3 regions of the Colwellia sp. MB02u-10 genome follow, and region 2 is predicted to be linked to each of the others. Evidence: predicted binding sites of a transcription regulator. Region 2 holds the regulator's gene; each other region holds the start of a gene.
What was found. Region 2 encodes FNR, which switches genes on or off when oxygen is low (the NO sensors DNR and NnrR bind a similar motif). Its sites were predicted from a motif close to TTGATCTAGATCAA; they were not measured.

Region 1 (10,648 bases), on a different contig from region 2:
CCCCACGTGACATATTTTCAACACCACCGCCAATCGCTAGCTGATGATCACCTAACATAATACCTTGGGCCGAACTCACCACTGCTTGCAAGCCAGAACTGCATAAGCGATTAAGCGCCATTGCAGTAGAGTTTAAAGACATGCCCGCTTGAATAGAGGCTACTCGCGCAACATAGGGAAAGCGGGATTCAGTTGGTATAGTATTACCCACTATCACTGATTCATATTGCTCCGCGTCTACTCCTGATTTTTTGATACTTTCGGCTAATACTTGTCCTGCCAACTCAGCCGGCTCTATGTCTTTTAAACCACCCGCAAAAGTACCAACAGCAGAACGCACGGCACTTAACACTACAACACTATTTACATTCATAATAATTTTTCCTCGCTAATTTAACGGATTCATATGTATGTTGATTTCAGCACTCAATGTAAAACTCGAATAATTTTTTGCAAATAACAAAATATAAGTAAATAAAGAAAGTCTAAAGAGTTAGAAAAAAGTGCTATACATGCAAAATAAAAAGTAGATAATTGTTCATCTACTTTAATAATATAAAAGTTATAACATGATATTTTCTATATCTTTTCCACTTCAAAATGCAGTTTTAGCGTTAAGCTAGCAAGTCAGATCAAGTTACGATATAAAGATAACGGCTGCACCCTTGTCAACATACTGAAATCTGCATCTTAAAGTTAAGCAGGTATATAATTAGTACATGTGCTGACCACCATTAATGGATAAGGTCGAGCCAGTAACAAAACCTGCTTCATCGGCCACTAAAAATAATACAGAACGTGCGATATCTTCTGGTTGACCTAATCGCCCTACCGGTATTGTTCTAACAATTTTGTCTAAAACATCAGCAGGAACTGCTCGCACCATATCCGTTTCAACATAACCTGGGGCAATCGCATTGACGGTAATGCCTTTTGCAGCGCCTTCTTGTGCCAATGCTTTGGTAAAACCATGGATACCAGATTTAGCGGCTGCATAGTTCACTTGACCATATTGACCTGCCTGGCCATTAACCGATCCTATATTAACAATGCGCCCGAATGAGCGCGCTCTCATACCCTCAATAACAGCGCGAGAAGTATTAAAACAAGAAGATAAATTGGTTTGAATAACTTTATTCCATTGCTCAAAATCCATTCGGTGCATGGTACCATCCCTAGTAATACCGGCATTATTTACAAGAATATCGATTGACCCGATTTCAGATTCTATATCATGAATACTTTTACTTACACTTTCAAAATCGCTGACGTCAAATTTAAACGACTTAATACCTGTTCGCTCGGTGAACTCTTGAGCTGCTTGATCATTGCCAGCATAATTCGCGATAACAGTGTAACCATGCTCTTTTAGCATTATGCTAATAGACTCGCCTATCCCACGTGTTCCACCTGTTACTAATGCAATGCGTCCCATATTTGTACTCCTTGTTGTATTTTATAATGATTCTATAGAGATTTATAATCCGTTTATTAACACTACTTCCACTTTCAACGTGAGCAATATACCAACACCTATCGTACAACTAGCATACTAACGTTTGAAAAAAATCGATGTTAATTTTTTAATGCTATATATTTTACCGCTTTCACTTTCTATTATGTTACTAGCTTGTTAAATAACTCTAGTCAGTGTTTGTGTTTAAAACAAATTTTTAGTGGTTCTTTATTGTTCTAAAACAACTTTCTACTGGTTATTAATTACGCTAAAAAAATGGGTGTTATTTACTATAATGTCTACACATTAACGTTTTGTGAATGTTGCTGTATAAAAACACCATTAGTTTAATTATCACTCAAAAATGAAATAGTTTTGTTAACATTATGAGCGTATCATTATATTCTGTTGTTATTTGACGCAATAAATAAAGGGAAGTAAAACATGACTCAAAAGAAAACAGCTTTGGTAACGGGTTCTGTCAGTGGTATTGGCTTAGGAATAGCAAAAAATTTAGCTAAGCAAGGTTATAAAGTCCTTATTAGCGATATTAATTTAGTTGTGGCACAAGAAGTTGCTCAAGCTATTAACCAGTCAGGAGGAGATGCCTTAGCGTTTAAGCTTGATGTGACGGTTCAAACTGATATTGATAATGTTATTGCTCATGCAAATGAATTTAATAACCGTATCGATGTTTTAGTCAATAATGCAGGTATTCAATATGTTGCTAAATTAGAAGATTTCCCAGCTGATAAATGGCAATTAATTACTAATGTATTATTAGTCGGACCCGCAATGATGACCAAAGCAATATTACCTTTGATGAGAGCTAATAATTTTGGTCGCATTATTAATATTGGCTCTTTACATGGTTTAGTAGCATCGCCATACAAAAGTGCCTATGTTGCTGCCAAGCACGGCATTATTGGTTTTTCTAAAGTGATTGCGTTAGAAACTGGCGAGCAAGATATTACGATTAATACCATTTGCCCTGCCTATGTAAAAACGCCACTCGTTGAGAAACAAATTGCTGATACAGCAAAAGAACATGGCATTAGTGAAGAAGAAGTTGTTAACAATATTATGTTGGCCCCCATGCCAAAAAAAGCTTTTATTGATATAGAAGAAATATGTGCTTCAGTGACTTATTTAGCCAGTGATCTAGCTAAAAATATGACTGGACAAACTATGGTATTAGATGGTGGTTGGGTAGCAAGATAGTCGGGTTACCTATATCCATTACTCATATCCGTTACCATAAAAAATACAGATTTTTGGTATTAATTAACCTGATTTGAGTCAAGCATAGTAATTTTAAGCCCATCGAAGCTGTATTTGCACCCTATCATTTTATGCTTGGGCTGACTTGTAACAGAATAACTCTTTTTACATTACAGCACCTTGAATTAGACTAGCTCAAGCGCTCAAAAATACAACTTAATGGCTACGGACGTACAAGTGATGAGAAAGTAGGTTTGATCAAACCTACTTTTGAGTTAATCAGTAAACTATTTTTATGATAACAGTTAGTTATATTTTTTAATAAATTTTGTGATACTAGGCGCGATTCTATTGCGAAAACCTGAGCCACTGAAGGTGCCAAAATGACCTACACCATCAAAAATTTCATGCAGTTTATCTTTCGCTGAAATATTGGCACATAAAGATTGTGCTGCTTCAGTTTGACCTAAAGAACAAATATCATCGTCTCGCCCTTCAATGGTATGCAAAGGAGTATGAGTTATTGCCGATAAATCAACTAGTTCACCTCGGTAAGTCATTTTACCATTGGCTAGGTCTTGATTAATAAAAACTCGGTCAATCGTTTCTAAATAGAACTCACCATTAAGATCTAATACCGCTAGGTATTCATCATAAAAATCACGGTGACTTGCTCTCTTTTCTTCTTTGCCATGAAAAACATGGCTAAGATAATCAGTATGTTTATTTATATGGCTTTCTATGTTCATCAACAGAAAAGAAGCTAATTGGATAAAGCCAGGATATACTTTTCTTCCAGCACCTGGAAAGCGATTAGGCACGGTCATAATCACGTTATTTTCAAACCAACTTAAATCTTTACTATTAGCATATCTATTAAGCTCGTTAGGATTAATACTAGTATCAATAGGACCCGCCATCAATGTAAGTGATTTAGGGCTGCAAGGATCTTTCGCTTTAGCCATTACCGCTGTTGCTATTAACGCCTGAACCGTAGGTTGACAAACGGCTAATACGTGAGTGTTTTCACCGATCTCATGCATAAAATCAATTAAGTAACTTACGTAATCATCAAAACCAAAACTTCCTTCAGATAAAGGCACATGTTTAGCATCTAGCCAATCAGTAATGTAAACATCATGGTCTGCAACTAAACGCTCTATTGTAGCTTTTAATAAAGTGCCATGATGACCTGAAAGCGGCGCCACTAAAAATAGTTTGGGTTGCTTAACATTGGTATCTTGTGCGAAATGAATTAAATTACAAAAAGGTTTTTTTAGAATGACTTGTTCGGTAACACCAATAGATTTGCCATCAATTAAAGTTGTTTTAACATCATAAGCTTGTTTGTCATAAATTTTAGTGTAGTGATAGGCACTATCAAGTCCCGCACTAATGCTTTTTCCTAACAAGGTCTTTGCATAAGGGTTAAACGGGTGAGTTATGAATTGCTGACTCAAGGCGATAAAACCATTCATCATTTCGGCTGAGCGAGTATATAAATCGTAAGTTTGATACATCATATGTTGTTTATCCTGCGGTGCAGCATTTATATATAAAATGAGTGTACATAGCAAATCTGTATTGGTCAATAATATTTTGCTGCACCGCGTCAAAAATAAATATATCTTAAGTGTTCACTCATTATAAACACGCATTATGTAGCTTAAATTTACGTTTGAAGACACGGTTAACATAAATAATAAGCAAATATGTTTGTATCTTATTAATATTGTTTGTAACTTGTTTGTTGATAATTTGTTAAAAATACTTTTACTTTGTGTTTTTTAACCGCAGATAAATTGTAATCATATAATTTAAAGGGATATATTATGGAATCAAGTCAACAGAAGGAAGTAATTGATTTTTTAGGGCAATACACAGAGGTATTTAATAGTCTGGTCAAACAAGTTTTACATGATCCTGATAAAAAAAGTTTAAATTCAATGATGGATTCAGAAAAATTATCTCAACTTTTATCTAAAGGGGTAAAAGTTGATACTGCCATGTTATTTAATAAACAAATGTCTTTTATGAATCAGCAAGCTGAGCTTTGGCAGAGTGCGACTAAAGCATTAATGGGTACAAAAGTTGAGCCTGTGGTGTCAGAGCAGCATAATGATCGAAGGTTTAAAGACAGCGAATGGTCTGAAAACCCTGTTTATAACTATTTAAAACAGTCTTATCTATTAAATTCTAACATGATGCAAGAAATGGTTAACAGTTTACATTTCGAGGATGCCAAAGCCGAAGAGCAAGTTAAATTTTATACTCGACAATATATCAATTCTGTTTCTCCAACCAATAATGCATTAACCAATCCAGAAGTTTGTCGAGACATTTTAGAGTCTAAAGGCGAAAACCTAATCAAGGGGTTACAAAACTTTATCCAAGACTTACAACAAAGTCCTGCCGATGCACTTAAGATCACCCAAACAGACCCTGATGCGTTTACTTTAGGTGAAAACTTAGCCTATACCCCTGGTGATGTCATTTACCAAAATGACTTAATTCAATTGATTCAGTACAAAGCCAGCACTAAAAAAGTTAATGAAGTCCCACTATTGTTTATTCCACCTTGTGTTAATAAGTATTATGTCTTAGACATGGACGAGAAAAAATCACTGATAAAATGGGCAGTAAGTCAGGGGCATACGGTATTTATCATTTCATGGGTAAATCCAGACGCAAAACTTTCTCATAAAGGCTTTAATGACTATATGAAAGAAGGGCCAATTGCCGCACTCGATGTGATTGAAGAAGTCACAAAATCAAGCAAAATCAATGTGGTTGGTTATTGCATTGGCGGCACATTATTAGCAACAACCCAGTCATACTTATTGGCAAAAGGTGATACTCGAATAAACTCGTTAACCTTTTTAACCACATTATTAGATTTTGAAGAACCGGGTGAAATAGGTGTTTATCTGTCTGAGGAAGTATTACCTTTCTTGAAAAAAAATATTAAAGAGAAAGGCATCTTAGATGGCCGCGTGCTTGGTTTAGCGTTTAGCATGTTACGTGAAAACAGCCTATTTTGGTCATATTTTGTCAATAACTACCTAAAGGGCAAAGACCCTGCGCCGTTCGATCTTTTATACTGGAACAGCGACTCTTCAAATTTACCAGCAGAAACCTTTGATTTTTATATCAAGCATACCTATCAAGAAAATAACTTGATAAAAGATGGTGCCGTTGAAATTGAGGGTGTTGCTATTGAACTCAGTAAAATTAAAACACCCAGTTATTTCTTAGCCACCATTGCCGATCACATTGTTTTGTGGCAAGCATCATACAAAGGAGCTAAAGTGCTTTCTGGACCTACAAGGTTTGTTTTAGCTGGCTCTGGTCACTTAGCCGGTGTGGTTAACTCTGTCGATCATGGCAAATATCCACATTGGGTTAATGACGAACTTTCTGACTCTGCAGAGCATTGGTTTGAAGGTTCGACCAAAAAAGAAGGGTCTTGGTGGACAGATTGGGAAAATTGGGTTGCTCCTCAATCAGGTCAGCAAGTAACCGCACGTAAACAAGGCTCTAAAAAACATGTAAGTATAGAAGCGGCACCAGGCAGTTACGTTAAAAAGCGTAATTAGTCTCGTGATAACCCCCCTCTTTTCTGCGTTATCTTGCTAACCTGATAGCTAAGCTGAAAGTTAAACTAAAAAGCGACCAGAAAGGTCGCTTTTTTTCTAGAGAGTATATCTGTTATACTGAACACCAATATTACTTGCAGTAAATTTTTAGTAACTTATCGTAAGTGAAAATTAATAACCGACTGAGATTATTACCCTTGATCACAATTAAAAGATATCCAAACCGTCGTCTGTATGACACTACAAAGAGTCATTATGTAAATTTGGATTATATTAGAGAATTAGTTATATCGAATCAAGAGTTTAAAATAGTTGACTCGAAAACAAGTGAAGATAAAACTCGTAGTATTTTAGTTCAAATTATAAGTGAAGAAGAAACAAGTGAGCGACAATCGCTGTTAACCAATACCTTATTGAAGCGCTTAATATGTTTTTATGGCAATGATAATCAAGATTATTTACAACAATTTCTTGAACAAAGTCTTGCTGCTTTTATTGAACATCAGGATGATATTTTAAAACTGAGCAATGACATTAATAAAAACTCTCCTTTTGGTTTATTTAGCAGTATTGTCGAACAAAATATGAATATTTGGACTAAATTCCAGAAGCCAACAGATAAACAGTAACAAAATGTTGCACTGCAACAAAATAATAATTGACTAAAAACTTAAAGATTGGTTAAATTCTCACCAAATGATGCTGCTTATCAGCAAAAATTAAGGAGAAGTTTATGTTTAATCAATTTACAGATTTATTTCAAACCTCATCAGACCCAATTGATAAGTTGGTCAAATTAAATATATCAACAGCAAATGCTATTGCACATCAACAAGGATTGCTCATTACCAGTTTGTTTAATGACAGTATGTCATTTAGTCAAAAGATAATGACAACACCAGACATAAACATTTTTGTTGCCGAACAAGCAAAATTTAGTGCCTATGTGCAAAATGAATTAACTGATGCCATAAAACAAACCTCTGAAACACTCACCCATGCGCAAAAAGATGCAGAAGAAATTCTTAATGATTCTTTTGCCGTATTTTCCACTAAAGTGAATGAAACTTTAGTGGAAAATGTCGCCGTTGCTCCAGAAGTGCTCAATAAAAATAAAACTCAGCCAGCGAAACAGACTGCAGTACAAACATCAGCACTAACAACAACTAAAGCCGCACCAAAAAAAGCTAAAGTAAAAACCACACCAAAAGCTGAAGTTAAAGCTACGCCAAAAGCTGAAGTTAAAGCTATACCAAAAGCTGAAGTTAACATTATATCTAAAAAATAACTAAAACTTGTATTAACGCTATAGATTTAAACTGAATCAAAGATTTACTTTTAAATTATAACTATTATTTTACAATGACTTGAACTGGCATTAAAACTTTATGCTGCACAGCAGCAAAAAAACATTGACGACTCTGTTGTGAGCACTTATACTCAATTTGAATTAAATTGCTGCACCGCAGTATAATATAAAACTAAATAGGAACTATCATTATGTTTACACAATTAACTGAACAATTTACTACTGCAATGAAATCATTAAACAATACAGACCAGTTCACTGCAGCAATGAAGCCATTTAATACCCTTGTAGAACTTAATACTAAAACGGTTGAGCAATTAATCAATCAGCAATCAGCATTAATGACTACGATCCTGAACGACAGTGCAGCTCAAACTAAAGCATTGTCAGCTCAGAAAGATTTAGCCGCAGCGATTGAGTCACAAAAAGCTTACACTGAAGCGCTTCAAGCGAAAGTTACTGCTTCAGCTAAAGAGACTTATGATGTTGTCACTAAAACTTCTGAAGAAGTGACCAACTTAATTAAAGATTCTATGGCAAACGCGACTAGCGTGGCTAAAGATTCTATGGCAAAAGCGACCAGCACTGCTAAAGAAACTATGGCAAAAGCGACTACCGCTGCTAAATAATTTATGACTAATAAATAAGCTAATTTGTGCTTGTTGATGAAAAACCAGTATCTTGATACTGGTTTTTTTCGTCACTGAAAAGTCTATAATTAATCAGTATGATGGTTAAAAATATAAACCGAAAAATTAGCCTTTCAGCCAATCGTACAGCTACTAAATAACAATTTCTATTATCTTATCTTTAAATAAGCCAACCACTCTTTATGCTGCGCAAAGGTAGCGCAACAGTTGTCGTACTCACTAATATTGACACTGTACTAAATCACTAAACCTTCAAGCACTAAACCTATACCAACCTTTGGCAGAAAAAAAGGTGGTACATATATGCTCATTATTAACCGTTGCTTTGGCCTTGTTTTCTATAGCGCTACATGCCCCAAAACGCCACAGAAGTAAACAAGTAATGTCTATTTTCCTGTCCAACACTACCTTTTTAGTATCGATAAAAATGTAATTGAGTTCTCAGGCATCTGAAGACTAATCAGAATCCTTATTGGCTCAAGTCTTAGCATTTTTTGACTAATTTTGACATTGAAAAATGGTATAATTAGTCTGATTTTTCAACATAATGAAAGTTGTAATGCGAATCAAAAGAATCCAAGACATAACATGTCGTCATAATACTTGTTTAACTAGAGAACAGTACGAGACTGTATTGATATTACTGGATTCCCATACTTCGCTCAGCAACAGCTGGTTAGCCGAATATCTATAGTAATCAAGCTTATTTTATGGTTATTTATCGGTTTTTTCATCAAGGTTTTTCATCAAATCTTTATGAACAAAACGAGTACCAACAAAGACCAGAAAAATAACAATAGGTACTGAAAAACCACTGACCAAATCGTGATTATATGCAACGCCTAAAGAAGGTAAAGAACTTAGCATGGTTTCAAATAACTGCATACCATAGTAACTAATAGCGGCAACAGATAAGCCTTCAACTGTTTGTTGCAAGCGCATTTGTATACGAGCACGACGATTCATTGATTTGAGTAATTTTTGATTTTGCTCTTGCAGTACCATATCGACTCGTGTACGTAGTAAATCACTAGCACGGGTCACTCGCCTAGAAATATCTTCTAAATGATTGGCCGCTGTTTGACAGGTTTTAACCGCTGGAGTAATTCTACGCATTAAAAATTCTTGTAGAGTCATATAACCTGAAACTTCGTCTTCTTTTAATTCTTCTATTCGTTGTAAAAACACGTCGTAATAGGCATTAGTTGCCGAAAACCGGTAGGTACTTTGGCTACGAAAATCCTCAACTTTAGCTGCTATTTTTGATACTTGGGTCAGTAATTCACGGTCATTTTTCTCTGTGCCGAAGGCGATACAAGTAGTTACTTCTTGAAGCTGTAAATCCAGTTGATTGAGTTCGCTATTAATAGCTTGTGCTAATGGTAGCCCCAAGGTTGCCATTAATCTGTAGGTGTCAAGTTGTAACAGTTGTTGTACCAATCGTCCTAACTGTTCAGATGATAGGTCTTGCTGATAAATCAAAAAACGAGCAAAACCATCCTCATGTAATTTAAACGAGCTCCATACCTTAGCCTTTGAATTTACTGGCGCACTGGCAATTAACAGCATATTATCAAAAAATATCTCTACTTTATGTTCATTTGAAACCTTAATATCTTCAGGTTCAATCACTAGATGTACAGCAGAAATTACTTCGCCTGGCATATGTTCAAACCAACCACTTGGCACATAATCGATAGCATTTTTGATAAAAGGCTGGTCAGTTAATGGCGCTTGATGAATAAAAGTATAGGTAGAGTACTCTAAATGTCTTTCCCAGCGTAAGTTGAACAAACCAAAGTCTTGATAAAAACAAGGCATAGGTTCTGCGGGACAACTGATTTGAAAGCGATTACATAGCAGAGAAATAAATGCATACTCTTGCTGTTTTAGTTCACCTTGATGCTGAATAACAATATGCGTAAGTTGCGAAGGGTTTGAGATTGATTGAAAAGGACGACTGTGCAATTCATTATAGAGCCTTTCTCTTAACGGGTGAATCACCATTTCACTTAATAAGGATATAGCGGTTCCTGTGTTGCTTGATGTTTTATTACCTATTGATTTTTTTAACAAAATAATACACCTATCGCTTATATTTTTGTAGCTTTTATCTAGCCCTTATTTAAGAGTAAAGGGTATGTTGGTCGGATTTTTAATTTACTTTGTAGTCAAAGCTATGACATTGATGTGAATATATGCATGTTTGAATGGTTGGTTTTTTCAATGAAATTTCTATTATAAAAGTACACTACAATCAAAATAAATTTTCCAATTATAGTGTACTTGTATCGCTAACGTTAGCTTCACATTAGCTCCACATTAGATATGCAACTTAGATCAATAGTAACTGTTTAGGTTTACTAGAAATAAGTGTTTATTATTTAGGTAACTTAAATGTCCAAACACTACCACC
Region 2 (10,648 bases):
CAACAGAACCGCGTGCGTTTATTTGAAACAGGTTTACGTTTCATTCCGGATGAAAGTGTTGAAAATGGTGTACGCCAAGAAAATATGATTGCCGGTGTACTGAGTGGTCAACGCAGCGAAGAACATTGGGATATTGAAAAAGCAGCAACAGATTTTTATGATATTAAATCTGACGTTGAAGCCTTGCTTGGTTTAACGAGCGACGAAAGTGCATTTGTATTTTCAAAGGCTGAAGTAGACGCTTTACACCCAGGACAAACTGCCGCTATTCACAAGAATGGTGTGCTGGTTGGATATGTAGGAGCCTTACATCCTGAATTAGAACGAAAATTAGGCCTTAATGGTCGGACATTAGTTTTTGAACTTTTATTGTCTGAAATTTGTACACAGAATATACCGCAATCGCGCGACATATCTCGCTTTCCGGCCAATAGACGTGATATTTCTGTAGTGATTGAAGAGCAAGTTAGTGCAAATAAAGTACTACAACTTATTGAAAAGGTTGGCGGAAATTATTTAGTTGATCTAAACTTGTTCGATGTATACCGAGGTAATGGTATTGACTCTGGTTTTAAGAGCTTAGCAATAGCAATGATATTGCAAGACAATAATAAAACCTTAGAAGAAAAGGATATCACTGACGTGGTTAACCGTGTGGTTGACACCTTGAAAACTGAACTAAATGCATCTCTGAGGGATTGAATAATGGCGCTAACAAAAGCAGAAGTAGCAGAACATTTATTTGAAAAAGTTGGGCTGAGTAAGCGCGACGCAAAAGATATGGTTGAAGTGTTTTTCGAAGAAGTTCGTGAAACACTCGAAGCAGGCGAGCAAGTCAAATTGTCTGGTTTTGGGAACTTTGACCTTAGAGTGAAAAGTGAACGTCCTGGACGTAACCCTAAAACGGGTGAAGATATTCCAATTTTAGCACGTAAAGTGGTGACGTTCCGCCCAGGTCAAAAACTTAAAAGTCGTGTTGAAAACGGTAACGGCGAATAAGTTAGCAAGTCAGCTTTGCATTAGCATCGTATAAAAAATCGTATAAAAAAGGTTGCCTCGGCAACCTTTTTTATTGTGAAAAAAATAGCGCTTCTTTTAAATATGGCTTCAAATAATCGTAGTTTTCTTGCTTTTAAAAGTACGTTTAATAGTGAGTAGCATTAACTCTTTCAATAATAATGCACCAATTGCCAGCGATGCACCAGTAGCAATAGCATTTAACTCAAGTGGAATAGCCATGGAAAAATGCTCAGCAGTACCACGAGCAATTTCTTGATCTAAATGCCAAATGAATTGATAAACGCTATGGAGATAATCTGCTTGGGTAATTTGCGTTAAATGACTGTCTAGGTATTCAACACGAACAGACAAACGCTCAATTAGCTCACCTGTGCTGATAATAGATGCTTCAGTATTGTCTTTGTAACGTGTAATCATGGTGATTAGACTGCCATCAAAGTGTTGCTGAGCGATGTTCTCAAATTGGCTTAATTGCGAGCTAGCTTCAGTTAATTGGCCAGCGAGTCGCTGTTGATATTGCTGCATAAACTCAGGCAGTTGCACGCCTAATATAAAAGTAAGCGTGAAAAAACAACGATCAATAACATTGTTAATTAAGGCAAACATAATGGCTAGTTACCTTGTTAGTAGAATAGCCTCACGTTAGCACAACTTCTGACAAAGTTCATCGGCAATATAATGTTAATTCAAAAGTCAGGTTTTTCAGATATTCATACAGAATCGATGTTAATATACTGACCATCAAAACAGTTGCTTTTGACTGAAATTCAATTGGAAATTACTAGCGATTATGCGCAGATCCTCTCATCAACCCGATCATGAAGTCACCACCTTTAATTGGCGTGTTGTTAAACTTTTACTGCCTTATTTATTTGAATTTAAAGCACGTATCTTTTTAGCCTTAGCCTGCTTAGTGCTAACAAAAGTTGCCAGTGTTTATTTACCTTTTATTCTTAAAGATATTGTTGATATTTTAGATAACCAAGAAGAAAACCGAGTTTATTTAGTCCCCTTTGCACTAGTCGGTGCTTATGGCTTGGTCAGACTAACCACGGTTATATTTGCAGAAATTCGCGATACTTTATTCGGCAGAGTAACTGAACGGGCGATCCGCAGAATTGGCTTAAAGGTTTTTCAGCACCTACATAAGCTAGATTTAGACTTTCATTTAAATCGCCAAACCGGTGGGTTATCGCGTGATATTGACCGTGGTACCTCGGGTATTAATTTTTTAATGCGCTTTATGGTTTTTAACATTATCCCCACCTTAATTGAAATTATCATGGTAGTGGGTATTTTGTTCTTCAATTATGGCATTTGGTTTGCGCTAATTACCCTATCTTCTATTGTGTTCTATGTGGTGTATTCTGTTTATGCGACAGATTGGCGCACACGTTTTATACGCGAAGCCAACAAGGCAGACTCATCAAGTAACACCCGTGCTATCGACAGTTTACTTAATTATGAAACGGTAAAATACTTTACCAATGAAGATTTTGAAGCAAAAGCATACGACAGCCAATTAGCGACTTGGGAACAGGCGAAAATGAAGAATCGCTTATCTTTATTTGCCTTAAACGGTGGCCAAGCCCTTATTATCTCTTTTTCGATGACCGCTATGTTGGCATTAGCAGCATACGAAGTTACTTATGGAAAAATGACCTTAGGTGATTTTGTGCTGATTAACGCTTTCATGATGCAGCTTTTTATCCCGCTAAACTTTCTAGGTTTTGTTTATCGCGAAATTAGAGGCTCATTGGCCAACATTGAGCATATGTTTGACTTGATGCTAAAGAAACCCAAAGTAGAAGACAATGACGATGCGGACACTTTGGCCCTATCTGATGCAGAAATTAAATTTACAGATGTATCGTTTGCCTATGATATAAAGCGACCCATCATCAAAAATATATCATTTACTATCAAGTCAGGACAAAAAGTGGCGGTAGTTGGTGAAAGTGGCTCAGGCAAATCTACCTTAGTTAAGTTACTGTTTAGGTTTTACGATTGTGACAGTGGTAAAATAACCATTGATGGGCAAAATATACGTCAAGTAACTCAGCACTCGCTGAGAAAAAATATTGGTATTGTGCCGCAAGATACCGTGTTATTTAACGATACACTTTTTGCCAATGTTAATTATGGTGCACCTGAAGCCAATGAAGAAATGGTTAATAAGGCTTTTAAGCTAGCACATTTATCTGACTTTGTTAGCAGATTACCCGATGGCGCAAAATCTATGGTAGGAGAGCGCGGCTTAAAACTCTCAGGCGGTGAAAAACAACGTGTTGCTATTGCCCGTACTATCTTGAAAAACCCTCGTATTTTGGTGTTTGACGAAGCAACTTCCTCACTTGATAGTCAATCAGAACAAGCAATACTCAGCGCCATTAAAGAAGTTGCCGAACATAGAACTAGTTTGGTGATCGCCCATCGACTATCCACGATAGTGGACGCGGATAATATTATTGTTATGCAACAAGGTGAGATTGTTGAGCAGGGTACACATCAAGGTTTATTGGTTAAAAAAGGCTATTACCACAAAATGTGGCAACTGCAACAAAGTGATAACAGCTAATAACCTAGCGGTTGCTGAGCACCAGTAATAGCAGGTTAGTAAGTCAATACCAGTAGCCAATACCAGTAAGCCAACACCCATATGTAAATAAGTAGAATATTGAGTAAGTTGTTATGAGCACAAGAGATGAAGTTGACCAAACCAAACAATGGCTAGAGCAAGTAATTATTGGGCTCAATTTTTGTCCATTCGCAAAAAAAGAGTTTGTTAATCAAACTATTCATTATTTTACTAGCGATAAAGAACAGCTAAAGTCAGCGCTAGTTGAATTTTTATCGCAATGTCACTACTTACATAACAATCCTGAAATAGAAACGAGTTTATTAATCTATAATCAAGGTTTTAGAGACTTTAATCGCTTTTTAGACTTGGTTGATTATGCCAATGACATTATTGTTGATTATAGTTTTGAAGGCATATTCCAAGTGGCTACCTTTCACCCTGAATATTGCTTTGCTGAGGCTGATTATGACGATGCGGGCAATTTTACCAATCGTTCTCCCTATCCTACCTTACATTTAATTCGTGAACACAGCATGGCAAAAGTACTTAGTGTCTATAAAAATCCTGAGACCATCCCAGATAATAATATCGCTGTAGCCAAGAAGAAAGGCGCTTACTATTTTAAAACCTTGTTGATGAATATTAAAAACAATTATTAGCCTTTTATAACGTTAAGCTCTGTTATCAGTATGTCAGTTTAATCTATCATTACCTCCTGTAAATTGGTATTTATGCCGTGAAGTTAACTGGCTTACCCTATAACCTTGGTAAACTGACTAGGCTGAATGTTAATAACTTTTCTCTGCTTATTCACAGGCAGTGGTTAATTACGATATACTGGTGGCAATTAAGAAAAGCGTCAGTGATACGCTTACTCATTAGGTAATATTTTTGTGGAAAAACTTCCTGTTGAAAACGTTGGTGGTAGTGTCGAAGAGGCTGTAAAAGGTGAATATCACCTTGATGTAGCAACTATATTGAAAGAAGGCTGGCAAATAACCTTAAAATCGCGCATGGCGATTAATTTAGGGCTGTTTACTTGTTTGATGATTGGCATGTTGGTTTCATTGTTAGTGAGCAGTCAGTTGGGTGGTATTGAAGTGGCCATTCAAGATCAAAGATCAGCCACTCTACTTAATATTATCGTCACTTTAGTGGTTTATCCTTTTATCGTTGGTGTTGAAATGATGGGTATTTTCCATTCAGTTGGCTTAAAAACCCGAGCAAAATTGGTTTTTGGTTTTTTAAAGCGAGGCAGCTGGGTTGCTGTTAGTGCCTTATTAACCTCAACCTTGGTTACCATAGGTTTAACATTATTTTACTTGCCTGGTATATTTTTGGCGGTAGCCTTGTCACTCGCATTGCCTTTGGTGGTAGAAAAAAAAATGTCGCCTATAAAAGCCATTTCAATAAGCATTCAAGCTACCCGTTTTCAATGGTTTAAAATTTTCGCCATTTATCTGATACTGGCTTTAGCTGTACTGATATCAGCTTTACCTGTTGTAATGGCGGGTGAATCTGAACTTAGCTTTATCGCTATCGCATTTTTCTTATTTTGTTTAGCTTATATAGTGCCGTTGTTTTATAACGTAAAGGGAATTTTATACCGAGAAATATTTGGTTTACAGATGGAAATAGCCGCTGATCAAACCAAGACAATAAATGACACTTTTTCAGCCTGATTTACCGTATTTTTTCAATATATGAGATTAAAGATCATTGTATAAGGAGCTATTAGCTTGACGATATTTAATAAGCAAAACTTTTTAGGGTTTATTTTTTTAGTTTTGCTGAGTGTGGGGTTAATCGCACCATTTACCTTCTTACCTTTGCCTCAAAGTACACCGACTGAAGAGCCGGTGCCGGTAATACCGAAAACGGTTAAGAAGGTCATTAAAGTAGTTGAGCAACCGTTACACAAAGTCATTTTACCAGACTTCGCTAAAATTCGTGATGTAAAAGAGAAAAAACGTCGTTTTTTTGCTTTTATTAAACCCGCAGTACAGGCTGAAAATAAAAAAATACTGATTTTGCGTGCTGAAGTGGCACGCTTAATTGCACAGTTAACCTTAGAACAGCCCTTTAGTGCGGAAGAATACACTTTAGTAAGCAGTTTGAGCAAAAAATATAAAGTCAGTGAAAAGTTTTCTCTATTACGACAATTATATGAATTACAGCTTAAAATTGACATTATTCCACTAGCCCTTGTTTTAGTGCAAGCGGCCAATGAATCTGCTTGGGGAACCTCTCGCTTTGCTCGAATAGGTTTAAACTTTTTTGGCGTCTGGTGTTATAGGAAAGGTTGCGGCATGGTGCCAGGTAGTCGTAATACCGGTGCTAAGCATGAAGTCGCCGCTTATAGCTCTATTAGTTTAGGTATCGCACGTTATTTGCACAATATTAATACTAACGGTGCTTATACGGTATTTAGATCGATTAGAGGCCAATTACGCGATCAAAACCAGCCGCTAGCACCAGAAATTCTTGCAACAGGATTAATGCGTTATTCTGAGCGTGGCATAGATTATGTTTTGGAATTAACTGACATGATCCGCCATAATCAACATTACTTCGCGCTATATAATAAATAAGCGATAATAAATAAGCGCTATCCAAATGTGCTATTCCTAATTTATGTATAAAAATGGATTTATAAATAAAATCAAATGTTAGGCCAGTTAAAAATTTGCGCTTGAATTGCTTTGAAAAAGTAGTGTTTCCTCAGTTTTTTATCAGTAAAAATAATAACCTCTAAATTAACTATTCTCTTATTATAATGCTATCACAGGTAACTGTTTGGCATTATTTACTTTGGGGACATTATCGTCAAATATTTTAGCTAAAGGCCGTTAAAACTTCAGTCATAGTGCGCTTTTGCTTGAAGAAAAGGTCGATTTTGCATCAGATTTCTTTATAAACCCCTAATACCAATCTCACTAATTATTTGGTTATTTTTACTGGTTAAAATAACCAACTACTGCGTTATTTATTTAATAATTAGAACAACTAGTTATTAAATAAATGCCTTATATTTGGCCATTTTTCCTGCGTATAGAGTAGACCACCTAATTAATGAAATTGGTATAATAGATATCAAGGCATAAGCTAGTTTAAGTCATTAAACAAGAAAAGTTGAACTAGGCGTTTAATGACCCAATTCAACTTTATGTGAGTGATGTTAGCGGTTATTAATCAACATCAAGTGGTGAAATGTAACCATCGGGTTTTAATGCTAATACATCACAATTAAGCCTATCAATAACATGCTCTGCGGTATTACCAATTAGCGCTGCCGATAAACCGGTACGGCCAATAGTACCAAGAATGACTAATTCCGCATCTAATTCAGCGGCTATGCTTTGAATGATATCTTCCGGTAAACCCTCTTTAATATGGGTGTTTTCTGGCGCAATATTAAAGGCAGTTGCATGTGCTAACATCGCTTTTTGATGATGTTTTAACATCGAGCGATTATAATCACTGGCATTAAACTCTGGGATTTCTATGGCAATATTAACTGGCGTACCCGGGAATGAGTTAACTAGGTGTAAATTAGCTTTCATGACTTGGGTTAGCTGTTTAGCTTCTGCTGTGATTTTGTTATTAAGCGCTTTATGTTCTTCCTCTTCACTACCAATGTTTAACGCGGCAAGAATATTACCGTTATCAGGCCATAAATGCTCTTTCACGAGTAAAACAGGGCAAGGACATTTACGCAGAATATGCCAATCGGTAGGAGTAAATATGACAGATTTGAATTTGTCGTGTTGATGAGTACCTTTAATAACAATGTCATAGCCATTATCGAGTACTTGAGCAATAATTTGCTCAAAGGGACGGTTATGCCATATAACTCGACAATCGATAGAAATTCCGCTTAAATCAAGGTCAGCGAGTAAAGACTCTAGCCATTGAGTGCGATCATTAATAACTGATTGGCGCATGGCTTCACGCTCATCACTTGACAGCATGGTGGTCATTTCATAAGAAAAATCATAGATGGTCAAAAATGCGGTAATGCTAGCGCCTGTTTTACGCGCTAATTCTATCGCCCGGTTTACCGCTTTTTGTTCTTCTGTTGTTGGGTCAACAATCGCGAGTATTTTTTGATACTTTTCCATAGCTAATTCCTTTATCAATTGTCTACTAGTGTTATAACAATAGTCTACTTTGAAGCAATAATAGTTGTCTTAAATCAAATTATTATGCTGTCGACGATAAATAATATTTCACGCTAACCATAGCGTGAAATACCTTAATAAGGCAATGTAGAAAAGCAGGTGTTAGCGTTACATTAAAGTGCGGCACATTCGTTTAATTTGTCGAAACTTAGAATAGTAATGAGTTTACCATCAACGGCAATTAAACCATTTTTATGAAAACGGTTAAGCAAACGGCTGATGGTCTCAACCGTTAAACCAATATAGTTACCAATATCACTGCGAGTCATAGATAAACGAAACTCAGATGGAGATAAACCACGGGCATGGTAACGAATACTTAAGGTACTGATAAATGTTGCTAGTCGTTGCTCGGCATTTTTACGATTAAGTAATGTTAGCATCTCTTGATCTTCACGGATCTCAGTACTCATCATACGCAAAATTTGTTTTTTTAATTTTGGCATGCTGTTCGATAAATTATCGAGCGTATTATAAGGGATCTCACAAACCATTGAGGTTTCTAGCGCTTTAGCGAAACTTGGATGTTCAGCATTAGCAATAGCATCAAAGCCAAGTAAATCACCCGCTAAATGAAAGCCAGTAATCTGTTCTTCACCGTGTTTATTAATGGTGTAGGTTTTAAATGTACCCGAACGGATGGCGTAAAGCGCATGCATGGGTTGACCATCGTTAAATATTTGCTCGCCTTTATGGATCGGCAGCTTACGGTCGATAATATTGTCTAAAGATTCTAACTCTTTATCATTGAGGGAAAAGGGTAAACATAATTCACTAAGACTACAGTTTTGGCAGTGAATATGTTGATGAATAGTGCATGATTTATAATTCATAATATCCTTTAAAATTTTTCATGATGTACCCATGAATTTTTCCATGATTTTATATATATATAATGTCCATATCAGGTACGTTATATATATGAAATTAGTATAGTATAGATGCCGTATGAAATCACTAAGCTGGCTGCCATCTTTCTAAATAGTGTATGACTCAATAATGATTTAATACTTATAGTACCTAGTGATACTGAAAGTAAAGCAGGTAAGGTGCCTAGTCCAAAGAAAAACATGATTAAGGCACCATCAAGGGGATCGGCACTAGCCAATGCCCAAGTTAGTGTAGAATATACCAAGCCACAAGGTAACCAGCCCCAGAGTGCGCCTAAAGCGAAAGCACTTTTTACGTTTTTAATGGGAATAAATTTTTTAGTTTGTGGTGCTATGTAGCGCCAAATATTCTTGCCTAAATGTTCAACGCGGCTTAACCACATAAACCACTGGCCTAAATACAAACCTAATAAGATAAGAAAAACACCCGCAACAGTTTTTAACAGTGAAACAGGTACGCCGATATTTTTGGTCGCCATTGAACTGGTGAATGCGACGAGAGCGCCAATAAGACTATAAGAGGCGATACGACCAAAGTTATAGGCCAATATAATTGCGTATTTTTTATGCCGAGAGGTATCAGAAATCGCCGTCGTCAGCATGGTGCTGATGCCACCACACATGACTATACAATGGCCTGAGCCTAATAATCCGATGATAAATGCGGAGAAAAAATCAAGGCTCATAGACTATTTTTTTACCTGTGCGTCTGCTTGCTCTTGTGAGGTGTTTTTTTTGTCTATCTGTTTTTTTATTGGCGTAGCATTATTGCTTTGATGAATGCTTTTTTTATCATTATCATCTTCAAATAAAATGCTCATGCCTTGCTTTTCTAAATCATCAAATTGCTCAGTTTTTACCGCCCAAAAAAAGAGATAAATACCAATAGCGGTAAGTAAAATAGCAATAGGAATTAATACGTATATCACACTCATTTTTTTAATAACCTTAAAGAATTACTTACCACTAATATTGAACTGGCCGACATACCAATGACTGCCATATATGGCGCTATATAGCCCATAACCGCTAATGGCAATACAATGGCATTATAACTAAAAGCCCAAAGGTAATTTTGCTTTATAATTCGCGCAGTACTTAAGGATACCTGTCGCAGTGTTTGCACACCTTTGAGTTTATTGTTCAGTAATATCACATCCGCACCGCTTTTAGCAATATCAGTACCACTGCCCATGGCAATGGACAAATGCGCCGCGCCCAATACTGGAGTATCGTTTACGCCATCACCTATCATAGCTACAGCATGTGAGGCTTGCTGTAGTTTAATAGCATTGACTTTGTCTTGTGCAGTTAAATCTGCTTGTACGCTATTAAGTTGCAGCTTTGCTTGTAATTTATTACAGCCTTGTCGGTGATCACCCGATAACATAACAGTTTTAATGTTTTCATGATGTAAAAAATCAATTAATGCTTTAGCATCTTCACGCAGGCCATCATGTAAATAAAATTCAGCAACTAACTTATCATCTTGCATTAATACGCACTGCGCACTGTGCGCACTGTTGTCATTATGACTGAGTAGCCATGAGTTTTTACCAATTCTGTAATGCTGGTTATTAACCTCACCAGAAATACCGGCACCTGGCGCAACCACCACTTGAGTTGTTGTTTGGCTAAAATCACGAAACGGGCTAAAGGCTTTTGCTAGGGGGTGAGCAGAGTGTGCTTCTAAGGCCGCCGCAATAGCTAACACTTGTTGTTGCCCATCCGGAGCGTTTTTATCTGCAAATGCGCCATAAGTTTTGACTTCTGTAATGGTAAATTCACCCGTCGTTAAAGTGCCAGTTTTATCAAAAGCCATCACCTCAATTTCAGGCATAGTTTCTAGTACATGTGCTGATTTAATCATGATCCCTTCACGGTTAAGGCGAGTAGTTGCACAAGTTAATGCCGTAGGTGTTGCTAATGACAAAGCACAGGGACAAGTTACCACTAAAACAGATAAGGTGATCCAA
Region 3 (10,648 bases), on a different contig from region 2:
TATGAAAGCGTTAGGACTAGATGATGACCCCTTTGTTACTGAAAATGCTTACTATAGTATTGATGCAACACTTGCAAACGGAAGTTTTGTGTTAACGGCAACAGCACTTGAACCGCAAAAATCAAATGACAGCAACTGTCAGGTGTTATCTGTTAGCAACACCGGACAAAAATTACCGGCCGATGTCTGTTGGGAGCAATAAAATGAAAAATATAATATTTGTGGTTACTTTACTACTATTGACTAATGCAAGTTTCAATGTGGCTGCAGCTAATATAGTGGTAAAAAAGTACAAGGTTGACGTTAAATGCCATATCGAATTGGTTGGTGGTAAGCAGTTGATTTACTTTGCTAGCGTGAAAGAAAGTCAGGTCAATAAACTTGTTGATACCCTAGCTAATCGCAAAGTCCCAACGCCTTTTTCTAAAGAGAGGCAGCAAGTGTATCAGGCATTTGAGTGTGTGTTGTTAAAGGCTAAGTTTAACTCTGTCAAAGCGAATCAGCTATTTGACGCGCAACCTCGTTAATAGTCTGTTCGCCTAAATAATCTTGCTCAGTGAAAAGTGAAAGTGAAAGTGATTTTATTTTATAACTGTGCCCAATAATTGTTGGGCATATATTAACTACAAGAAACTTCGGTACCATTTCTATTTTCATCTTTACCGTCATTGTCTGTATCCGCAGTTGTGTATACCCGACCTGACAGAGATATTTCTACGCCACGCGATAAATTACTATTACCTTTAGGGCAATAACTGAAGTTGCTATTACCCCCAGCAACTAACCGGCCCGTTGGCGCAAAAATAATAAGACCTTGACTGAATGTTAACGTGTCACCGCTAGCAATTTTTCCTTTAACTTTAACCAACTCTTCATTTACGCTGTCATAAGTCTTATTGTTGACTAAGGTACTTTCATTATTGATAAAGACACTTAATTCATTTTGCCAGTTGTCGCTGCAAGTGGTACCGTTTAACGGGCAAAGGGTGACATTTTTACCACTATTGATAGCACTGTTTCTTGCTGTTAATACCAAGCGATGCATTTCACTTATTTCATTATCAACTCTTAATTTTACTATAAACTGACCTAAACTGGGTCCAGCAATGGCTGTTAATATTCCAATAATAGCAATGCCAATAAGTAACTCAACAATAGTAAAGCCTTTGATTAATTTTTTATTTTGAGATTTTTTAATAGATAACTTAGACACAAGGACCACTTTAGTGAAGATTAATGTTTTACTTATAACATTGTTGCTTAAGCTCAGCTAGGAAAGTTTGTTTAAATCATCGGTGCTAATGACAGCCTTGATATCAGGGATATTCACTTTTTCTTCACCCACTTGTTAAAGCGAGTGCTTTACTGTTCTGTTATTTTAGCTAATCGCTATGTCGTAAATTCTGTTTGTTGTTAACTTGATAAGGCATACACAAGGATTAAATACAACTGAGCGGGTGTTAAAATAATGCATACTAAACCCATCATAATATAATAATAAACATTAAAAAAAGCTTACAAAAAAAAGTGAATTAAAAACATTTTATTTTAACCCCTGTGCGCCTGACATTCTTGCCGTTAGTTTTATTGGCTGCGCTAACATAGGCTCTACCTGAATTTCTTACAACAATACCTCGGTTTTTATCATTATGGTATTCAGGGCAATAACTAAAAGTAGCGTTCTGTCCCCAGCCTAATAAATGCCCTGTTGGAGCATAGGTTAAGCCGATACGTGTTTTGCCATATTGTAGTTTATCTCCAGCTTTTATTGCGCCTTTTTGAGCGATAAGTTGTTCATCCAGTGCTGGTTCATATACTTTATTATTGTTAATGTCAGTAAATACACTCAGCTCTTGGTGCCATAAGTTTTTACATTTTCCTTGGCTATTTAACGGGCATAAAGTCACGCTAGTGTTATTACTTAAGGCGCTATTTCGAGTTATTAAAATGAGACGATGCAGGGTAGATATTTCATTGTCTACGCGGGTGTAAACAATGAAATTATTTAGGCTAGGAACACCAATGGAAAACAAACTGAGCATTATAGCTAGCCCAACCATAGTTTCGATAATCGTAAATCCATTATACTTTGACACTACAACCATTCCTTAGTTGAATAAACTTTTCAGTGCTAGGTATAGTCAAAAATATTGTAATTTACCAAACTAAATTAATTAACCTTCATATATTGTTGGAATTTCTGAGCGCTTATGTTGCGTTTTCATATAGATAGAAATTATTTTTTTTTCGATTAATTTATCTGTGTTCTTACCTTCTAAAAAATCATCTAATTGGTCGTAACTCATGCCTAATGCATCTTCATCTTTTTTACTAGGTGTTAATTCTTCTAAATCAGCAGTTGGGACTTTCTCGATTAACTGAGCCGGAGCACCTAAACTGCTGGCAAGTTGCCTAACTTGTCGTTTAGATAAGCCAAATAAAGGTGCTAAATCGCAAGCCCCGTCACCCCATTTTGTAAAAAAACCGGTAATATTTTCTGCTGAGTGATCTGTGCCTAGTACCAAAGCGCCTAATATGCCAGCAATATGATATTGCATGACCATGCGAGTGCGGGCTTTGACATTACCTTTGGAAAAATCTACTTGTGCAGCATTGGCGGTTAAAAGATCAGCTGCTTGTAATGCACGTATGGTTTCAGTATGTATACCCTCTGTGCCTGCAAAGATATTAGTGGTTAGACTATGACTAGGCTTTATAAACTCAAGTGCAAGTTGAGCGTCATCTTCATCTGCTTGTATATCAAAGGGAAGTCTAATAGCAATAAACTTATATGCCGGTTGATTTTCAGCGTTTTCGTTATTCAAAGCGTCAACAGCGAGTTGAGCTAAACGCCCGCAAGTAGAGGAATCAACGCCACCACTTATACCTAAAACAAGAGATTTAAGCCCCGATTGTATTAATTTCTTTTTGATAAAATTAACTCGACGTTCAATTTCAAACGCAGCATCAATTTCAGGTAATACTTTCATTTCATTGATTATTGCCTGGGCGCTCATGATATTTCCTTCTAGAGTATGTGGCATGTTACTTTTAAGCTGACTTATTGCAGCAGGTACATCTAGTGTAACAAAGTCTATCTTCAATTAGAATTTTTGCACTATAGGTATAAGTTAATTCTGTGTACAATTACTTGATATTCAGTTGCGATGTAGATAATAATAATTATCAGTAAAATGCTGACGCGTAAATCAACCTATAGGCTGTAAAATGAAAAAGATAGAAGCAATAATTAAACCATTTAAAATGGATGATGTACGTGAAGCGCTAGGCGAAATTGGTGTGACGGGAATGACAGTATCAGAAGTTAAAGGCTTTGGACGTCAAAAAGGGCATACAGAGCTTTATCGTGGCGCAGAATATATGGTGGATTTTTTGCCAAAAGTAAAATTGGAAATAGTCGTGAAGAAAGAAAATGTTGAACGCTGTGTAAACACCATTTTAGAAACAGCACAAACAGGAAAAATTGGTGACGGTAAAATTTTTATAACAGATGTTGAAAGGGTGATACGAATTCGTACGGGAGAAGAAGACGAAGAAGCTATCTAGCGTAACCTGTTAAAAAAATACCAGCACTAAGCTGGTATTTTATGTTCAGGTTTTTCTCTCAAATACCCTGTCTTTCGAGGGATTAGTATATTCCTATACGCTCGATGAACGGTATGTCGTGCTCATATCGATGTGAAAGAACGACGATATTCATAAAAACCAAAGTGTTACTTAGCAACTCGTGGGTTGTTAGGATAATTTGCCGCTAAAACTTGTTTGGCATTAATTTGTAAATCATTCAAGCCTAATTTCCCATAACAGGCAATCATAATTTCTAATGCTTCTTCCGTTTCTGGGCTAGGAGAAAAATATTCAACAATATATTTTCCTCGGTTAGCAGAAGAAACATAGGCTTCACGTTTTAAGTAATAGCGCGCAACCGATAACTCATATTTTGCTAGGCGTGATTTAATGGCAATCATACGTTGGCGAGAGTCTGCAGCATATTTACTGTTAGGATACTTCTCTAATACTATTTTTAAATCATTGAATGCAGCGTGCGCCGCCGTAGGATCACGGTCTGAACGGTCTATTCCTGCTAAACTTTGGAATAAATTTTCTTGGGTAGCAACATTGATTAAGGCACGCATATAATAGACATAGTCTAAGTTTGAATGCGCAGGGTTTAATCGTAAAAATCTATCGGTAAGTGCTAATCCCTGTGCTGCATCACCGCTTTTGTAATAAGCATAAATTAAATCTAATTGTACTTGATGAGAGATTGGCCCATAAGGATATCGAGAATCTATCGCAGATAAAATTTGGATCGCCTTTTGATATAAGCCATTATCAAGCGATGATCTAGCATCAGAGAATAATGCTTGAGCTGACTTATCTGGCACCTTCTGAATATCTCTTTCACTTGTTCCTGAACAGCCTGTTAATGCTAACACTAGCGCAAGGCACATTATTTTTATTGTCACTTTTTCCATAGACTTCAATATCACTACTTTGTTTTAGTTAAAATAAATATCTTCCTCACTATAATTATAATTACTTAATGTAATTGCTTTAGCAAAGAGGTAAAATAAACAATAGCATTCTAACCTAGCAATCCTGCCTTGCACAGTGCTAATTAATAGAGAGTTTGATGGCTGAGATAATTCAACACCGGGATACGGTTCCCGAATCATGCTTAGGTAAACGTTTCGACCAGACTTTGGCGGTAATGTTCCCTGATTATTCACGTTCACGGTTAAAAGAATGGATTTTAGCCGGTCATATTACGGTTGACGGCCTAGTTGTCGATAGACCACGAGAAAAAATGTTTGGTGGTGAAGAAGTAGCCATTGATACGAAAGTTGAGAGCGAAGTACGCTTTCAAGCACAAGATCTACCTTTAAACATAGTCTACGAAGACGATGATATTTTGGTCATCAACAAGCCTGCCGGCTTTGTAGTACATCCTGGCGCAGGTAACCCCGATGGCACGGTTTTAAATGCCTTACTACATCACTGCCCGCAGTTAGATGTTGTGCCTCGTGCTGGTATTGTTCATCGTTTAGATAAAGATACTACGGGATTAATGGTGGTGGCAAAAACGATTGCTGCTCAAACTAACCTAGTTGAATCACTACAAGCGCGTGAAATTACCCGTGAATATGAGGCTATTGCCAGTGGTATTATGACCGCAGGTGGTTTGGTTGATCAGCCTATTGGTCGTCACGCGACAAAACGTACTCATATGGCGGTTACTTTTTCAGGTCGCCCTTCGGTAACGCATTATCGTGTGATGGAAAAGTTTAGGTTACATACCCGTTTACGTTTACGTTTAGAAACGGGTCGAACCCATCAGATTCGTGTTCATATGGCTCATATTACTCATGCACTGGCGGGTGATCCCGTTTATGGCGGCCGTCCGCGTCCTCCAAAAAATGCCTCTGAAGAGTTACGCGAAATGTTACAACAATTTAAGCGCCAAGCCTTACACGCGGCAATGTTATCTTTATATCATCCAATAACAGGTGTGCAAATGACATGGCATGCTGATGTACCTGAAGATATGGTAGCGTTAGCTGATATGTTGCGTAAAGATACCAAAATTCATCTTATCGATAGTGATTACTAACTCATCTAGTAACTTACAATGCATTAAATGGCCAACAGAACGTGTGTTGGCCTTTGCTACTACTCGCTTAATCCCCAGCAAAGATCAATTATCTAAACATTCAGCGCATTTATTATCAAATAGTACTAACACAGAAAAATTTCAAGCAGAGTTTGATGCTTTTAATCTAGGCGATCATGTGGGTGATTGTCCTCGTACTGTGGCCGGTAATAGAAGCTCGTTACTTGATTACCTGCCAGCCATGACAAAAATTCAATGGTTAGAGCAGGTTCACGGTAATAATGTCGTTGTTGTTGAAAAACATCAAAATACGCCTATTGTCGCTGATGCGGCAATAACACATAGTCAGCACATCGCTTTAGCCATAATGACCGCCGATTGTTTACCTATTTTGTTATCAAACAAAGATGGTAGCGAAATTGCTGCCATTCATGCAGGTTGGCGACCACTAGCAGCAAATATAATCGAACGAACCATTAGAAAAATGCATAGTGCTGCCGATGAGATTTTTGTATGGATGGGCGCTTGTATTGGTCCTCAAGCTTTTGAAGTTGGGCAAGAGGTGAAGCAGGCGTTCTGTCAAATGTCAGTAAAATTCGAACCTGCTTTTGAAGCTGTGGCACTTTTAAATGATGGCAGAGCAGAGGTAAAGTTTCTGGCCAATTTGCAGTTAATCGCCGAGTTACAACTCTTGGCATTAGGGGTTGCCAACATCACTAAAGTTGCAGACTGTACTTATAAGCATAGCGGTAAGTACTATTCTTATCGCAGAGACGGAAAAACTGGGCGTATGGCTAGCGTTATATGTATAGATACACTCTAGTAAAAATTATCCCTTATAATAATATTATTATTTAAAAGTGTTCTTTTGACTTAGGTTAAAGGTTTAACGATAATTTTCTTGAAAACCCTCCTTAGTGTCCTTATATCATAGGTAACTAAACTGTAAGCCAAGTAACATGGTATTAGGAGAACATGAATGCGTTTAGAAAAATTTACCCAGACTTTTCAAGTAGCAATATCTGATGCACAATCCATCGCATTAGGTAAAGATCATCAATTTATTGAGCCAATACATTTAATGCTTGCGCTATTAAATCAAAGCACCAGCAGTATTATTCCCTTATTAAAAAGTGCCGGTATCAATGTGCGAACGTTAAGAGCGCAAGTTGAAGGGGCTCTCGAAGAATTAGCACATGTGTCTGGCACAGGCGGTGAAGTGCAGTTATCGTCTGCAATGGGTAATATTTTAAATCTTTGTGATAAATTTGCCCAAAAGCATGGCGACAAATTTATCTCCTCAGAAATATTTATGCTAGCTGCGTTACAAGATAAAGGTACGTTAGGTCAAATCCTTAAAGGTTTAGGGGCGAGTGAACAACGTATACAAGACGCGATAGTTCATATTCGTGGTGGTAAAAATGTTGATGATGCTAACGCCGAAGAAGTGCGTCAAGCATTGGATAAATACACCATTGATTTAACCGAACTAGCAGAGCAAGGAAAGTTAGATCCAGTTATTGGTCGCGATGATGAAATCAGGCGTACCATTCAGGTATTACAGCGCCGCACTAAAAATAACCCGGTATTAATTGGTCAGCCAGGCGTTGGTAAAACTGCGATTGTTGAAGGCCTAGCTCAACGCATTGTCGATCATGAAGTACCAGAAGGTATTCGAAATAAACGCGTATTGTCACTTGATATGGGCGCACTCGTTGCCGGCGCTAAATATCGTGGAGAATTTGAAGAACGTCTTAAAGCGGTACTCAGTGAATTAAGCCAGTTAGAAGGGCAAGTCATCTTATTTATTGATGAACTACACACTATGGTTGGCGCTGGTAAAGGTGACGGTGCTATGGACGCCGGTAATATGTTAAAGCCAGCGTTAGCACGCGGTGATCTGCATTGTGTTGGCGCTACTACATTAGATGAATATCGCCAATATATTGAAAAAGATGCCGCACTGGAACGACGTTTTCAGAAAATTATAGTAGATGAACCCAGTGTTGAAGATACCATTGCTATATTACGTGGTCTTAAAGAGCGCTACGAACTCCATCATAATGTTGAAATAACAGATCCCGCTATTGTTGCCGCAGCAACCTTATCTCATCGCTATGTTAGCGACCGTCAATTACCCGATAAAGCTATCGATCTTATTGATGAAGCGGCTTCTAGTATTCGTATGCAAATGGATTCTAAGCCAGAGAATTTAGACCGATTAGAAAGGCGTTTAATCCAGTTGAAATTGGAACAACGGGCTTTATCAAAAGATTCTGATCCGGCCTCTAAAAAACGCTTGGACCTAATTTCTGATGAAATCGCCACTTGCCAAGTCAGTTATGACGAATTAGATGAAGTATGGAAAACCGAAAAAGCCGCACTACATGGCACACAAGCGATTAAAACTGATTTAGAGCACGCTCGTATTGAACTTGAAGCGGCTCGTCGCGTTGGCGATCTTAATACCATGGCCGAGTTACAATATAGTCGCATCCCTGATATTGAAAAACAGCTCGATCTTGCTAGCCAAGCAGAAATGCAAGAAATGACCTTGCTACGAAACAAAGTGACTGACGTAGAAATAGCTGACGTGTTAAGCCGAGCTACCGGTATTCCGGTAGCAAAAATGCTCGAAGGTGAATGTGATAAATTATTGCAAATGGAGGATAACCTGCACAAACGTGTTATTGGGCAATCAGAAGCAGTAGTTTCAGTATCAAATGCTATTCGTCGTTCAAGGGCAGGTTTGGCAGACCCAGATCAACCCATAGGATCATTCCTATTTCTTGGGCCTACCGGTGTAGGTAAAACAGAATTAACTAAAGCTTTAGCCCACTTTCTTTTTGATAGTGAAGATTCATTGGTGCGAGTTGATATGTCAGAGTTTATGGAGAAACACTCTGTTGCGCGTTTAGTGGGGGCGCCTCCAGGTTATGTCGGTTATGAGGAAGGTGGTTATTTAACTGAAGCGGTGAGACGTAAACCCTATTCTGTTATTTTACTTGATGAAATTGAAAAAGCGCATCCTGACGTTTTTAATATTTTACTCCAAGTATTAGATGACGGACGCTTAACCGACGGGCAAGGGCGTACGGTCGACTTTAAAAATACTGTTATTATTATGACCTCAAACATTGGCTCAGAGATTATTCAGGAATATGTTGATGACAGCCAATATCCGCAAATGAAAGCTCGGGTGATAGCAGAACTTGGCAATCACTTCAAGCCAGAGTTTATTAATCGGGTCGATGAAACCGTAGTGTTTCATCCTTTACTTGCTGAGCAAATTAAAAGTATCGCGAGTATTCAAATATCGTCGCTAACTAAGCGATTAGAAGAACGTGATATAACCATGACATTATCAGAAGAAGCATTATCTTTTGTTGCGGCGGTAGGCTTTGATCCGATTTTCGGTGCTAGACCTTTAAAACGCTCTATTCAACAAGAAATTGAAAACCCTTTAGCACATAAATTATTGGCTAACGAGTTTTCCGCTGGTGATCATATATTTGTTGAGCTGGTTGATAATAATTTGCATTTCATCGTTAAAGCTTAATAGCGTTATCGTAAACTAATATACCTTAGATGCAGGCTGACAATGTGTACTGATTTAATCAGTACAGTAAACCTCAGCCTGTTTTCTATTCATCGTTAACTGTTGCTGTTTTTCTAATGTAGTTAATATCTCTACACTACCTTGCCCACCTTTAAATTGAACGTTATCAAAGTTGGCTAATGTTGTTATATTTTCGCGAGCAGTTAAACACCTCTCATCATTAAGCTCATTGTTAACATTACTTTCCTCACTACTATCACCCAAAGTATTATTTTGTAATTCTAAAGACTCATCACTACTTGCTTCATCAATAATGACTGAATATTTTTTATTATTCGACATACTAATTTCGATATAGTCATCACGGTCTGGCTGATGTTGGCTAAAATGAACGACATTGTGTTCGTCGAACCAACGATAAACTGTCATTTTTTCAGCTGCAAAGACATCAAAAGACACTAATGTGACTAAACAGAATGACAAGGTTTTAATGTGCATAATGATACCTATCCATAAGTTAATACTTAATTACCCTATTATTAGCATAATAAGCTAAAACAATAGTCACTAGCGACTATTCTGTAATCACTATAATCTTTATAACAACACCAAGACCAGTTTACAAATGTTGGCTAGTTTTATTAATCATTCATGGGTACTACAGCTAACGTTAATAATTAAACTTATGCTAGATTAGAGGCCTCTATTCATATTAACCTATTTCGGTTTTACTTATGCCAGACAAACATAATGACAATTCGCTACAAACTCGTGGTATTTATCTTTTACCCAATTTATTAACCACTGCAGGACTTTTTTCTGGGTTTTATGCCGTCGTATCATCAATGAATGGGCATTTTATTAGTGCTGCGATTGCTATCTTTATTGCGATGATTTTCGATGGTTTAGATGGTCGAGTTGCACGAATGACTAATACTCAAAGTGAGTTTGGCGCAGAATATGACAGTATGGCTGATATGTTGTCATTTGGCATAGCACCAGGAATAGTGGCATATAATTGGGCGCTTTCAAGTTTTGGCAAGTTTGGTTGGTTAGCCGCCTTTGTTTATGTTGCTTGTGCAGCATTGCGTCTTTCACGCTTTAATACCCAGGTTGGCATTGCCGACAAACGTTATTTTCAAGGCTTAGCTAGCCCAGCCGCCGCAGGCGTTGTTGCTAGCCTTATTTGGGTGGGGAGCGAATATAAAATTAACGGTCAAGACTATGGTTATCTTGTCGGAATTATTACCATCATACTTGGCTTGTTAATGGTGAGTAACTTTAGATACAACAGCTTTAAAGAAGTTGACTGGAAAGGTAAGGTAAATTTTGTTGTTGTATTATTAATAGTGCTCGCCTTTGTGGTTATTGCATCAAGTCCTGAAAATATCCTGCTTATTATATTTGGTTTGTATGCTTGTTCAGGGCCATTTACCACTATCCGTTCAGTCAAG

Region 1: phbB (acetoacetyl-CoA reductase) is a predicted target of FNR. The motif match lies at 1,688-1,701, and genes of this name have one in related genera.
Region 3: clpB (ATP-dependent chaperone ClpB) is a predicted target of FNR. The motif match lies at 6,504-6,517, and genes of this name have one in related genera.

Annotation. Positions count from the first base shown of each region.
Region 1 covers NZ_JACGVK010000104.1:144,473-155,120, forward strand. Annotated here, with positions in the region: gene bktB (beta-ketothiolase BktB) at 1-373, opposite strand, end outside; gene phbB (acetoacetyl-CoA reductase) at 713-1,435, opposite strand; gene H4J59_RS04765 (3-hydroxybutyrate dehydrogenase) at 1,901-2,677, shown strand; gene H4J59_RS04770 (polyhydroxyalkanoate depolymerase) at 2,983-4,200, opposite strand; gene H4J59_RS04775 (alpha/beta hydrolase) at 4,510-6,273, shown strand; gene phaR (polyhydroxyalkanoate synthesis repressor PhaR) at 6,438-6,902, shown strand; gene phaP (TIGR01841 family phasin) at 7,007-7,561, shown strand; gene phaP (TIGR01841 family phasin) at 7,774-8,211, shown strand; gene H4J59_RS04795 (DUF3422 family protein) at 8,947-10,308, opposite strand; gene H4J59_RS04800 (PQQ-dependent methanol/ethanol family dehydrogenase) at 10,613-10,648, opposite strand, start outside.
Region 2 covers NZ_JACGVK010000072.1:43,153-53,800, reverse strand. Annotated here, with positions in the region: gene pheT (phenylalanine--tRNA ligase subunit beta) at 1-702, shown strand, start outside; gene H4J59_RS02120 (integration host factor subunit alpha) at 706-999, shown strand; gene H4J59_RS02115 (DUF2937 family protein) at 1,108-1,626, opposite strand; gene H4J59_RS02110 (ABC transporter ATP-binding protein/permease) at 1,811-3,598, shown strand; gene H4J59_RS02105 (DUF1415 domain-containing protein) at 3,712-4,260, shown strand; gene H4J59_RS02100 (hypothetical protein) at 4,495-5,283, shown strand; gene H4J59_RS02095 (glucosaminidase domain-containing protein) at 5,341-6,192, shown strand; gene uspE (universal stress protein UspE) at 6,790-7,722, opposite strand; gene fnr (fumarate/nitrate reduction transcriptional regulator Fnr) at 7,896-8,615, opposite strand; gene H4J59_RS02080 (sulfite exporter TauE/SafE family protein) at 8,696-9,358, opposite strand; gene ccoS (cbb3-type cytochrome oxidase assembly protein CcoS) at 9,362-9,607, opposite strand; gene H4J59_RS02070 (heavy metal translocating P-type ATPase) at 9,604-10,648, opposite strand, start outside.
Region 3 covers NZ_JACGVK010000131.1:466-11,113, reverse strand. Annotated here, with positions in the region: gene H4J59_RS13220 (type IV pilin protein) at 1-202, shown strand, start outside; gene H4J59_RS13215 (TapY2 family type IVa secretion system protein) at 204-527, shown strand; gene H4J59_RS13210 (GspH/FimT family protein) at 620-1,213, opposite strand; gene H4J59_RS13205 (GspH/FimT family pseudopilin) at 1,533-2,096, opposite strand; gene nadE (ammonia-dependent NAD(+) synthetase) at 2,175-3,017, opposite strand; gene glnB (nitrogen regulatory protein P-II) at 3,229-3,567, shown strand; gene H4J59_RS13190 (outer membrane protein assembly factor BamD) at 3,735-4,499, opposite strand; gene rluD (23S rRNA pseudouridine(1911/1915/1917) synthase RluD) at 4,658-5,635, shown strand; gene pgeF (peptidoglycan editing factor PgeF) at 5,679-6,458, shown strand; gene clpB (ATP-dependent chaperone ClpB) at 6,615-9,194, shown strand; gene H4J59_RS13170 (DUF4124 domain-containing protein) at 9,249-9,692, opposite strand; gene pssA (CDP-diacylglycerol--serine O-phosphatidyltransferase) at 9,929-10,648, shown strand, end outside.